Regions from separate parts of the Brevundimonas sp. C43 genome, predicted to be linked through region 3. Evidence: riboswitches for the same ligand, from Rfam matches in the RefSeq annotation. Region 3 holds a riboswitch; each other region holds the start of a gene.

Region 1 (4,151 bases), 1.5 Mb from region 3:
GTCTTCTTCCAATCGGTGTTGGCCTTGATGCCGTAGCCGTAACAGATGTGGACCGCCGTCTCGCACTTCAGCCCCTCGGCCGCCTTTTCCAGGGTCGCCACGCCCCAGTCGTTCACCTCGTCGAAGAAGACGTTGAAGGCGGGCTCGTCGAACTGGACGATATCGACGCCGGCGGCCTCCAATTCGCGCGCCTCTTCATTCAGGATCTTGGCGAACTCCCAGGCCAGCTTTTCGCGGCTGCCATAGTGGTCGTCATAGAGGGTGTCGATCATCGTCATCGGCCCCGGCAGGGCCCATTTGATCGGCTGGTCGGTCTGGGCGCGCAGGAATTTGGCGTCCTCGACGAAGACCGATTTCGGCCGGCTGACGGCGCCCACGACCACCGGGACGCTGGCGTCGTAGCGATTGCGGATTCGCATGGTCTTGCGGTTCTCGAAGTCGACGCCGTCGAGGTGTTCGATGAAGGTCGTGACGAAATGCTGGCGCGTCTGTTCGCCGTCACTGACGATGTCGATGCCGGCCCGGCGCTGATCGTCGAGCGACAGGCGCAGGGCGTCGTGCTTGGCCTCGATCAAGTCGTCGCCCTGCAGCTTCCAGGGGGACCAGAGCGTCTCGGGCTCGGCCAGCCAGACGGGTTTGGGCAGGCTGCCGGCGGTCGAGGTCGGGAGAAGGGTTTTCATGAGGTACTGCTCTGAAATGCGGAAACTGATCAGGCGGCGGCGAAGGCGGCCGACCATTGGTCGAGACGGGCGCGGTGCGGCTTGATGAACCGCTCCTCGACGAAACGGCCTTGTTCGACGGCCAGCCGGCTGCGCTCGTCGCGGTCGTAGACGATGCGGGTCAGCGAATAGTCCTGCGCCTTCAGGCTGGGCTTATACTGCTCGGTCGCCGGGGAGTTGGCGTTGTAGATCTCGGGCCGATAGATCTTCTGGAAGGTTTCCATCGTGGCGATGGTGCTGGCCAGTTCGAGGTCGGTGTAGTCGCCGGTCAGGTCGCCGATATGGTACAGGGCGAACGGCGCCACGCTGCCCGGTGGCATGAAGTAGCGGACCTTCATCCCCATCTTCGCGAAGTAGTCGTCGGTTGGGGAGAACTCGTCGTTGTCGTACTCTAGCCCCAGCACGGGGTGTTCGGCGCCGGTGCGGTGATAGGTCTTGTTGCTGGAGACGCTGAGGCAGATGACCGGCGGCTTGGCGAAGTTGTCGCGGTAGGCGCGCGACGCCAGAAAGTGCCGGAACAGCTTGCCGTGTAGATCGCCGAAATCGTCCGGCACGCCGCCGTTCGGATGCGCCTTCAGGTGCTCGGACAGGACCACGCTGAAGTCGTAGTCGCGGACGTAGGAGGAGAAGTTGTTGCCCACGATCCCCTCGATCCGCCGGCGCGTCGCCTTGTCGTCGATGGTCGTCTGCAGGATTTCGATCAGCGGAAAGGCGTCGTCGCGCTCCGAGCAAAGGCTCATCTCGACCGAGACGATCTGAAGCTCCAGCGCATAGCGATCGCCCCTCGGATTGTCGTGGTGCGCCAGCGAGTTGAAGCGGTTGTCGATCATCCGCAGGGTGTTGCGCAGATTGTCTCGGCGGCTCTCGCCTCGCGCCAGGTTGGCGAAATTGGTCGTGATCCGCGTCGTCTCGGCGGGACGATAGTCTTCGTCGAGCGCGGTCCGCTTGATCCTGAAGGTGAAGTCGCTGCTCGCCATGGTCTCTGCCGTTGATGCTGTGGCGAGACAGCGGACAGGGACGCGCGACCACTCGCGCGCAGTCGTCCCGTCGCGGCGTTCATGCGACCTGACCGGACACCCCGCCGGAGGACGTTATCTGTCGGGGCAGGTCTCCTGGCTCACGGGTCACGGCTTCGGGTCCGGCCTTCCCAACGTCAGAAGACGTCAGTGACACGAAATGGACCTTCGGCTCGCCGCTCACAGTTGCGGGGGCAGCGCCGGCATCACACCAGCTTCCCTCTTAGCTCCGCATCGCTGGAGGCGACGCGCAGAACCTCGACCTATTCATGAGACGCGCACCCGACGTCGAAGTCAAGAAACGCATAAGGATATCCTTATGGCTTCTGGCGGCTTCTACCATCGCTCCTGCTATTCAGCTTTCCGGGGTCATGGCTCCAAGAGCCCATCAAAGATTGAACAGCATCTCTTTGGATCCCGGTCTGCCACAGACGCCGCCGGGAAGTTCGTCGTCCGACAATACTGAGGCTGCGCGAAGGCACGGGCGAAGCGCTCGAGGTGCTAGCTTATGCGCTGATAACGATAACGAATCCTCGAGGTTGGGTGGAAATGAGGCACCCTAATTCGAAGAGGTTCTGTCAAGACCGCAGATTGCGCTAGCCCAATCACTCAGGGGCTTGAACCCTCTGGGCGGCGCCCATCGGGCGCGCTGCGCGTTGTCCCGACGATGAAGCAGCCCTTTCGATACCCTACGACTCCAGACGGCCGCTATTTCGTGGTACGAGGCCGGCTTTGGCGATGCGCCAATCCAGCGTTGTCGGCTGCGGCGAGGGACGAACTGGTGCCTCATCTGATGTCGGCGCGCCGGGCGGTGCGGACGGCCTTGGCGGCTGAGGATCCAGATGCTCTGGCCGCATCGCGGCGGAGCGTGGACAAAGCCAAGGTGGGGCTGGGCGAGCGGGGGCTGGTTTGGTGGAGCGACGGCTCACCGGATCTCAATCGGCGCATGGTGCGCAACACCCCCCTACGCGGATTGGTTCGCCAGTTTGTCCGAGACGCGCGACTGATGACAGCATTCCATCGTTTCGTTGTGGCTTAGGCTATGCGTGCGATACGGCCACGGCCGAAATAGCCGCCGCACGAAAAGATCCTGCAACTTCCTTTTAGGGCGGTTCCGTCGCGCTGGCGGCTGAAACGACTGGGGGTACGAAAGCGGGCGCAACCCCCGGCCGGCCTTCGGGTTGAGCTAGGATGAAATCGTCACCTGCCGACACCGATCTTTCCGCCACGGGCCAACAGGTCCTCGTTGGAGGGCCAGCTCCGGAGCAGGACGACGGCAAGCGTTGGAAGATGCCGGCGGCGGCTGTGGCGGCCGGACTTGCCGAGATGAAGACAAAGCGATCGCAGGGCGTGGTGTTCATCGCCACCAGCGAACGCCGCGCCGATGAGATTGCGGCGGCGCTCTCGCCGATGGTGAAGGACGCCGAGGTGCTGGTCCTGCCGCCCTGGGACTGCCTGCCCTACGACCGCGCCGCGCCTTCGCGAGAAAGCATGGGGCGCCGGATGGCCGTCCTGGCCGCCTTGAACGAAGCCAACGCAAGGCCCGTGTTCCTGATCGCCTCGCCCGATGCGATCGTGCAGCGGACGTCGTCGCGCGAACGGATCAAGACCCGCTTGTCGCTCGCGGCGGGCGAGGCGCTGGATCGCGAAGCCCTGGAGTCGTTTCTGACCGATACGGGCTATGCAGCGGATGAGCGGGTCGACGAACCTGGCGAGTATGCTCTGCTCGGTGCGGTGGTCGACGTCTTCCCGCCCGCGTCTGCCACACCTTATCGCATCGCCCTGGACGAGGCGGACCGGATCATCGAGATCCACGCCTTCGATCCCGTGTCGCAGCGCCGGGGCGCCGAGATCCAGACGATCTGTCTGACCCCGGCGGCTGAGTGGAGCGACCGGTCGCCCGAGGATGATGAGGCCGATCATCAGGACAGGGGGCCGTCGATCAATGCTGAGACCTCGACGACCCTGTTTGATTTCCTCGACAAGCCGATGATCCTGACCGACGTGGGCGTCGAGGATCGGTTCGAACGCATTCGCACGCATGTGGCCGAAGCCTATGACACCCGCCTGCGGTTCAGCGAGGGCGCGCGCCCTCCGAAACCCGACAGCCTCTATTTGACGGAGAAGGACGTTCGTCAGGCGTTGAAAGGCGCCAAACCCCTGAGCGTCGAGGGTTGGGCGCCCACGCCGGCCTTCGCGCTGGAGAAATCGCCAGGGCGGGCCCTTAAACAATTTATCGCCGAGCGGCGCGAGGCGGGCGATCGCATCGTCCTGACGGGATTGCCCCATGAGCACAGGATCATCCTGCGCCTGCTGCGTCGCCACGATATCGATACGCCCGTGGCGCTAGAGAGCTGGAGCGCGATCGCGCCACTGGAGCCCGGGCAGATCGCCGTCGTAACCGCCGATCTGGACA
Region 2 (4,151 bases), 180 kb from region 3:
GAATGCTCAGTCGATCTGATCAAGGAATTCAGGGTGCACGTCACCACTTCGCCAGGCCCCCATGCCGCCCGCCGGCCTAGAAAAGGGTTCTGAGGGGGGCGTCGATAGACTTTCGCCAGTCTTCGCCGACCAAGGCGGCGTCAGCGAAGACTGGCTAGCGGACATCGCATCACGGATCTCCTGGACTATCGGCAGTCGGGGGGCGAACCGGTCATTGGACCAATCGCTCAGCTTGGCGTCGTTAGAACACGCCGGCGACGGTCCCTGCACTATGACGCCATGTCTGAATGTCGTCTTTCCGGCCACCTGTGAGTGGCCGGTTCTGACTGAGGCCGTGTAAAAACGTGCTGAGCTCCGGCGGGGCGGAAGTGGGAGGGGGCGCAGAGCGCCTTCGTCTCAGGCCCTGATCGCCTCCATCAGCGGCTTCGTTCCCAGCAGCGCCATGACCCGCTTCATGTTGTAGGCCAGGATGTGGAGGCTGATCTCGGTCTTCACGTTGGGCAGGCGCTTCATCAGGAAGTGGGTGTGGCCCATCCAGGCCTTGATGGTGCCGAACGGGTGTTCGACCAGGCTTCGTCGGATGCGCATGGCGCGCGGCGTCAGGTCCATGCGGGTCTGGAGGGCATCGATGACCGCCTCGTGCTCCCAGCGCCTTATCCGCCGTTCCAGGGTCGGCGTGCATTGAGGCTTGAGGCGACAGCCGGTGCAACTGGCCCGATCCCAGTAGCGGTGGATGTTCTGGCCTCGCTCGACGGTCGTCATGTGATGCGGCAGCAGCGCACCGGCCGGGCAGCGATAGGCGTCCTTGTCGGGCAGATAGACGAAGTCCTGCTTGCCGAACCGGCCGTCCGCCTTGGCCCCGGAGGTCAGGGGCTTTGGCACGAAGGGCGTCACGTCCAGAGCCTCGCAGGCCAGGATCTCCTCGCCGGAGAAGTAGCCTCTGTCCGCCAGCACATCGAGCGTCTTCACGCCCATGGCGTCTCGGGCCTTTGCCGCCATCCGGGCAAGCTGATCGCGATCGTGGCCGGTCATGACCACGTCGTGGGCGACGATCAGGTGATGCTCGCCCTCGACGGCGGACTGGACGTTGTAGCCGACGATGCCGCTGCCCCGACCGGACGTGGCCATGGACCGCGCGTCCGGGTCGGTCAGGGAGACCTGATTGTCGGGTGCGGCCTCGATCTGCGCTTCCATGGTCTTCAGCTTCGCCATCTGGGCGCGGAGCAACTCGACCTTCTCCACCAGCCGACCGGATCGGGCCTCGGCGGCCTCGCCCTCCTGACGGTCCGCCGTGTCGAGGGCCTGGAGATAACCGGCGATGTGTTCGGCCACCTGCTCCATGCGCTTCTTCAGCTTGGTGACGGTGAAGTTCCTGTCGCGGGTGTTCACCGCCTTGAACTTCGAACCATCGATGGCGACCAGCGCCGCGCCGAACAGCCCGAGTTGGCGGCACAACACGACGAACTGAGCGCACGCCGCTTGGATCGCCGGGCCGTTCTCACGGCGGAAGTCGGCGATGGTCTTGTGATCCGGAGCCAGCCGTCCCGTCAGCCACATCAGCTCGACATTGCGCCGCGCCTCCCGCTCCAGCCGCCGGCTGGACTGCACCTTGTTCAGATAGCCGTAGACATAGAGCTTCAGCAGCATGGCCGGATGATAGGCTGGACGCCCCGTCATCGCCGGGGTCATGCCCTCGCAGCCCAGACCCTTCAGATCCAGTTCGTCGACGAAGACGTCGACCACCCGAACCGGGTTATCCGCGGACACGTAATCGTCCAGACTCTCGGGAAGCAGCGTCGGCTGCCGGCGATCTGCACCCTGAACGAAGCGGCTCATGCCCACCTCCTGCTGACCTCAGCAGACTAACCTAATTCGCTCGGACGGAAGGCGTTTTTACACAGCCTCGACCCATCTGCGACCTTGGTAAGGTCCGCTTTGGGCGAGTCCATCCGGGCGGCGGGCCGAGGAGGTCATATAAACCTATAAGGATATCTTTATATGATCGTTGACATCGGCTGGCAGGTCGGCTTTCGTACAGGCTGTCGTGGTCCGCACGTCGTCTTCGGATGGCGTGTGGCTAAGAGGGAAGCCGGTGCGACGCCGGCGCTGCCCCCGCAACTGTAAGCGGCGAGCCGAAGGTCCATCTCGTGTCACTGACGTCTTCGGACGTTGGGAAGGCCGGACCGGAAGCCGTGACCCGTGAGCCAGGAGACCTGCCCCGACAGATAACGTCCTCCGGCGGGGTGTCCGGTCAGGTCGCATGAGCGCCGCGACGGGACGATTCCGCGCGGGCGGTCGCGCGTCCCTGTCCGCTGTCTCGCCACAGCATCAGCGGCAGAGACCATGCTCAAGAGCGAACTCACATTCGACATCAAGCGCACCGCGCTGGACGAAGACTATCGTCCCGCAGAGAGCACGCGGATCACGACCAATTTCGCCAACCTGGCCCGAGGCGAGAGCCGTCAGGAGAACCTGCGGAATACCCTTCAGATGATCGACAACCGTTTCAACTCCCTGATGGATCGGGACAATCCCAAGGGGGATCGTTACGCGCTGGAGCTCCAGATCGTGTCCGCCGAGATGCGCGTCTCTCCTGACGAAAGCGGCGACGCCTTCCCGCTGATCGAGATTCTTCAGACGACCATAGTCGACAGTCAGACGGGCGAGCGGATCGACGGGATCGTGGGGAACAACTTCTCCTCCTACGTCCGTGACTACGATTTCAGCGTGGTCCTGCCCGAGCATATGAAGGCCCACCCGAATACCGGTGCTCCGGAAGGCTTCGGCGACCTGCACGGCAAGCTGTTCAGGCATTTCCTGAATTCGGCCGCCTATCGGGATAATTTCCGCAAGGCCCCTGTCGTCTGCCTGAGTGTGTCGAGCAACAAGACCTACCATCGCACAGGAACCGCACACCCCGTGCTGGGGCTCGAATACGGCAACGACGAGTTCTCCCCGACGGATCAGTATTTCGCGAAAATGGGCATGAAGGTTCGCTACTTCATGCCCAGAAACAGCGTCGCGCCCTTCGCCTTCTACCACATCGGCGACCTGACCGGCGACTACACGGACCTTGAGCTGGCCAGCACCATCAGCACGATGGAGACCTTCCAGAAGATCTACCGGCCCGAGATCTACAACGCCAACTCTCCGGCGACCGAACAGTACCAGCCGAGCCTGAAGGCGCAGGACTATTCGCTGACCCGGATCGTCTATGATCGCGAAGAGCGCAGCCGACTGGCCGTCGAACAGGGCCGCTTCGTCGAGGAGCGTTTCATCAAGCCCTACCGCGCCGTCCTCGACCAATGGTCCGCCGAGTTCGCCGCTTGACCCTCTCCAAACTTACAAAGTCATCCGCCATGAAAACCCTGTTGCCTACCTCGACCGCCGGCAGCCTGCCCAAGCCCGCCTGGCTGGCGACACCGGAGACGCTCTGGTCGCCCTGGAAGCTCCAGGGCGAGGAACTGGTCGCCGGCAAGCAGGACGCCTTGCGCCTGGCCGTGGACGATCAACGGCGGGCGGGCATCGACATCGTCGGCGACGGCGAACAGACGCGCCAGCATTTCGTCACGACCTTCATCGAGCATCTCGACGGCGTCGATTTCGAGAAACGCGAGACGGTCCGAATCCGCAATCGCTATGACGCCAGCGTGCCGACCGTCGTCGGCGCCGTATCGCGATCCCGGCCGGTCTTCGTCGAGGACGCGAAATTCCTGCGGGCCCAGACCGATCAGCCGATAAAATGGACCCTGCCGGGGCCGATGACGATGATCGACACCCTTTATGACGCCCACTACCAGAGCCGCGAGAAACTGGCCTGGGAGTTCGCCCAAATCCTCAACCAGGAAGCGCGGGAACTGGAAGCAGCCGGCGTCGATGTCATCCAGTTCGACGAGCCGGCCTTCAACGTCTTCTTCGACGAGGCCAACGACTGGGGCATCGCCACCCTGGAGAAGGCGGCCGAAGGGCTGAAATGCGAGACGGCCGTCCACATCTGCTACGGCTACGGCATCAAGGCCAATACCGACTGGAAAAAGACCCTGGGCTCCGAGTGGAGGCAGTACGAGGAGACCTTCCCCAACCTGCAGAAGTCCAGCATCGATATTATCTCGCTGGAATGCCACCACTCCCGCGTGCCGATGGACCTGATC
Region 3 (4,151 bases):
GCCGCCTCGACCACCGGGTGGCGGCCGGCCTCGACGCAGAAGGTCAGGGTGTCGTCCACGATCGGGCGGGTCGCCCCAACTTCCTGGGCCCATTCGGCGAGGGCGGCGTGGGCGTCCAGTTCGGCGAGCGCCTCGGCGACGGCCTGCAGCGGCTGGGCCAGGCGGGCGGCCTCGCGTCGCCAGCCCTCGAAGGTCTCGCCTTCGATGGCCAGGGCGCGGTGGCCGGCCTGGCTGATCTTGGCGTCCAGCTCCGACAGTTCGACGGTGGTGAAGCGAACCTGGGCCGCCAGGGTCTGGCGGTGGATGAAGGGGCTGTCGGGCCCGGCGCGGAGCAAGGATTCGGCGGCCTTGGCGCTGGTTTCGAGGAAATAGCCCAGGACGGCGTTGTGCTTGATCTTGAACGGCACGCCGGACTCGGCGACGGCGCGGGCCTCAAGATCGGCGACGACGCGGCGGCTGTCGTCGCGCAGGGTGCGGGCGGCGTCCAGTTCGGGGCGATAGTCGGGGCGCACATAGCCGCCGTCGCGCGCCAGATGGGACGGCTCGTCCACCAGGCCGTCGATCAGGTCGGCCTTCAGCCGCGAGACGTCTGGCGACAGGGTCAGGCGGTCCAGCGCCGAGGCGATGCGGCGCGGCTGGCCGGTCAGGGGATCGACCTGACCCACGAACAAGCCAGCGACGCCCTCGGCGATCGACAGGCCGGTGCGCACGGCGGCCAGATCGCGTGGGCCGCCCCGACCCAGCGCCAATCGCCCGACGGCGCGGGCGATGTCGGACGAGGCCTTCAGCGCATCGCGCAGGTCGCGACGCAGGTCGCGGCGCTCCAAGAGCCATTCGACGGCGTCGAGCTGTTCGTTGATGGCCAAAGGATCGCGCAGGGGCCGGGCGATGCGTTCGGCCAGGGCCCGGGCGCCGCCCGAGGTGACGGTGCGGTCGATGCAGGCCAGCAGGCTGCCCTCGCGCTCGCCGCGCTGGGTGCGGTCGATCTCAAGGCTGGCGCGGGTCGCCGGGTCGATGGCCAGAAAGCCGCTTTCGCCCAGACGGCGCGGCGGGGCCAGGGCAGGGACCTTGCCGGCCTGGGTCGTCTCCAGATAGGCGGCGATCAGACCCAGCGCCGAGACCTCGGCCTCCTCGAAGGCGCCGAAGCCGTCGAGCGCCGAGACGCCGTACAGGCGTTCGACCCGCGCCCGCGCGGCCTGCGGTTCGGCGATGGCGCTGGCCAGCGCCTGGACCACGCCGCCTGAGCCGTCCAGCGCGTCGCGGGTGGCTTCGTCCGAATACATCCGGTCGGTGACCAGGACTTCGGACGGCCGGAAGGCGGCCAGCGCCGCGCCCAGATCTTCGATGGCGCAGGCGACGCTGTCGACCGCACCGGACGACAGTTCGACCACGGCGACGGCCGCCCGACCTTTACGCACCGCGACCGCCGCCAGACGGTTGGCGCCGCGCGCGTCCAGCAGGCTGTCTTCGGTCAGGGTGCCGGGGGTGACGACCCGGACCACGCCGCGATGCACCACGGCCTTTCCGCCGCGCTTCTTGGCCTCGGCGGGGTCTTCCAGCTGTTCGCAGATGGCGACCTTGTGGCCGATGCGGATCAGCCGCGCGAGATAGCCCTCCATCGCATGGACCGGCACGCCGGCCATCGGAATGTCCTCGCCCTGATGCTTGCCCCGCTTGGTCAGGGTGATGCCGAGCGCCGCAGCCGCGACCTCAGCGTCCTTGAAGAACAGCTCGTAGAAGTCGCCCATGCGGAAGAACAGGATGGCGTCCGGCTGGCCCGCCTTGGCTGTCAGATATTGCGCCATGAACGGCGTCGCGCCTTCCAGCGAGGCGGCGATTTCAGGGGGGTGGGAGACGGGCTCGTTCATGTGGCCACAGGGTGACGGATCGCGCCCGGCGGCTCAAGGCCGTTAACCGGCTCTTGCACAGGCTTGTCGGCCCTGCGATAGGCCGCTTCAGGCGGTTAAGGGAACACGGTGTGACGCCGTGGCTGTGCCCGCAACTGTAGGCGGCGAGAGCGTCGTCCGTCCGGGGTTTCGATCCCGGCGCCACTGGGTGACTGGGAAGGCGAGGATGGCGGTTTACGACCCGCAAGCCAGGAGACCTGGCCGCCGACGTCGCTCGCTCCTGTCCGGGACCAGACAGCAGCGCGGTTTCTCCGTGGAAGCGACCCGATCTTGCGCCGTCCAGACCCTCAAGCGGTCTGGCGGGTCGGTTCGCTCATGGCGGTCTCTCGCGCGCACTCGCGGGACCGAACACGGGGTATCGCTCAATGAAGCGTTCCATTCTTCTTTCGACGGCGGCGATTGCGGCCGCCTTCGCCGCGCCTGCCTTTGCCGAGGACGCGACCCAGCTGGACGAGGTGATCGTCACCGCCACCCGCATCCCGGCCATTGTCGCCGACACGCCCGGCGCCCGCGTCATCGACGGCAAGACCATCGAACAGCGCGGCGCGATCTTCGCCGCCGACATCCTGGCCGATGTGCCGGGTCTGTCGGTGACGCGTTCGGGCGCTTTCGGCGGCGTGGCCCAGGTGCGGATGCGCGGTGCGACGCCGGGTAAGACCCTGGTTCTGGTCGACGGCGCGCCGGTCAACGATGCGGCAGAGCCGAACGGCGCCTATGACTTCTCCAGCTTCGAACTGGCCGATATCGCGCGGATCGAAGTGCTGAGCGGCCCGCAGTCGTCGTTGTGGGGATCCGACGCCATCGGCGGGGTGATCTCCTTCACGACGCAAGAAATCGACGGCCTGCGCGCCGAAGCCGAGGCCGGCAGCTTCGACACCGTGCGCGGCCGCTTGTCGGCCGGGGTTGCCAACGAGACCTACGCCTTCAGCGCCTATGCCTCACGGTTCGACACTGACGGGATTTCGGCGGCGGACGAGGCGGACGGCAACACCGAGGCCGACGGGTTCCGCAGCACGACGCTCGGCGCCAAGGGCCGCTATGTCCTGTCCGATGCGGTCAAGGTCGATGGATCGGTGCGCTGGAACAAATCCAAGGCCGATATCGACGGGTTCCCGGCGCCGAACTATGCGCTGGCCGACACCGACGACACCCAGGAAGGCGAGCAGTGGTCGGGCTTCGGCCGGGTGACGGCCAAGGCGTTCGGCCTGACGCATCAGTTCAGCGTTTCGGCGTCGGATCTGGATCGCAGCTCGGTCAGCGGCGGCTTCGGCTCGACCTTCACCGGCGACCGTCAGGCCTATCGCTGGCAGGCGAACGGCCAGGCGCAGGACATCGACTATGCGTTCGGCGTGGAGCGGAACGAGGCCTCGGCGGCCCTGTCGTCGGGCCTGTCGCGCGACCTGTCGATCACCTCGGTGTTCGGCGTGGCCCAATACGATGTCGGCGCGCTGAACCTGACCGGCGGACTGCGTTATGACGACACCGACGATTTCGGCTCCAAGACGACGGGGCGGGTGTCGGCGGCCTATGATCTGGCCGGCGGCTTCATCCTGTCGGGCGCCTACGGCACGGGCTTCAAGTCGCCGACGGTCAGCCAGGCGGTCTGCGACTTCTGCTTTGCGCCTCGGTCCGACTTAAAGCCGGAAACGGCCGACAGCGTCGAGATCGCCCTGGGCTGGGCCTCGGCCGACGGTCGGTTCGACGGGCGGGCGACCCTTTATCGCCTGAACGTCGAGCACCAGATCACCTATTCGGCCGGTCGCTACATCAACGTCGCCAAGACGCGTTCGGACGGGTTCGAGCTGGAAGGCCGCGCCCTTCTGGGCGGCGGGTTCGACCTGACCCTGGCCTATGCCTGGACCGACGCGACGGACCGCACGACAGGCGCGCGCCTGCTGCGCGTGCCGGAACACGCGGGTTCGGCGACCCTGGGCTGGACGGGCGACCGTCTGTCCGGCGCCCTGACGGTGCGGGCGGAAGGCGATCAGGACGACAGCGGCGGCTTCTCGACCGTGGCGCGCGACGGCTTCGTCACCGCCAATCTGAACGCGGCCTATGAACTGACCGATCAGGTCACCCTGACGGCGCGGATCGAGAACCTGGGCGACGAACACTATCAGCAGGTGTTCGGATACGGCGAGCCGGGACGGTCCGGCTATGTCGGGATCAGGCTGCGCTACTGATCCGGGCGCGGGCGTCGGCGGTGAAGGCCGCCGGCGCCTCGAGCGCCAAAGCCGCCCAGTC

The links. A riboswitch is a leader RNA that binds a small molecule or an ion and turns the genes downstream of it on or off. The one in region 3 is predicted to bind cobalamin.
Region 1: it holds a riboswitch for cobalamin, as region 3 does, so the genes downstream of both, Q9R14_RS02220 (DUF1852 domain-containing protein) here and Q9R14_RS11125 (TonB-dependent siderophore receptor) in region 3, are expected to answer to the same signal.
Region 2: it holds a riboswitch for cobalamin, as region 3 does, so the genes downstream of both, Q9R14_RS12070 (DUF1852 domain-containing protein) here and Q9R14_RS11125 (TonB-dependent siderophore receptor) in region 3, are expected to answer to the same signal.

The regions. Positions count from the first base shown of each region.
Region 1 is NZ_CP132231.1:434,855-439,005, forward strand. Features, by position in the region: gene Q9R14_RS02215 (methionine synthase) at 1-680, opposite strand, end outside; gene Q9R14_RS02220 (DUF1852 domain-containing protein) at 710-1,696, opposite strand; cobalamin riboswitch at 1,804-2,011, opposite strand; gene Q9R14_RS02225 (DEAD/DEAH box helicase) at 2,927-4,151, shown strand, end outside.
Region 2 is NZ_CP132231.1:2,378,440-2,382,590, reverse strand. Features, by position in the region: gene Q9R14_RS12075 (IS1182 family transposase) at 397-1,836, opposite strand; cobalamin riboswitch at 2,029-2,236, shown strand; gene Q9R14_RS12070 (DUF1852 domain-containing protein) at 2,344-3,330, shown strand; gene Q9R14_RS12065 (methionine synthase) at 3,360-4,151, shown strand, end outside.
Region 3 is NZ_CP132231.1:2,193,839-2,197,989, reverse strand. Features, by position in the region: gene mutS (DNA mismatch repair protein MutS) at 1-1,868, opposite strand, end outside; cobalamin riboswitch at 1,919-2,128, shown strand; gene Q9R14_RS11125 (TonB-dependent siderophore receptor) at 2,273-4,090, shown strand; gene Q9R14_RS11120 (aldo/keto reductase) at 4,074-4,151, opposite strand, start outside.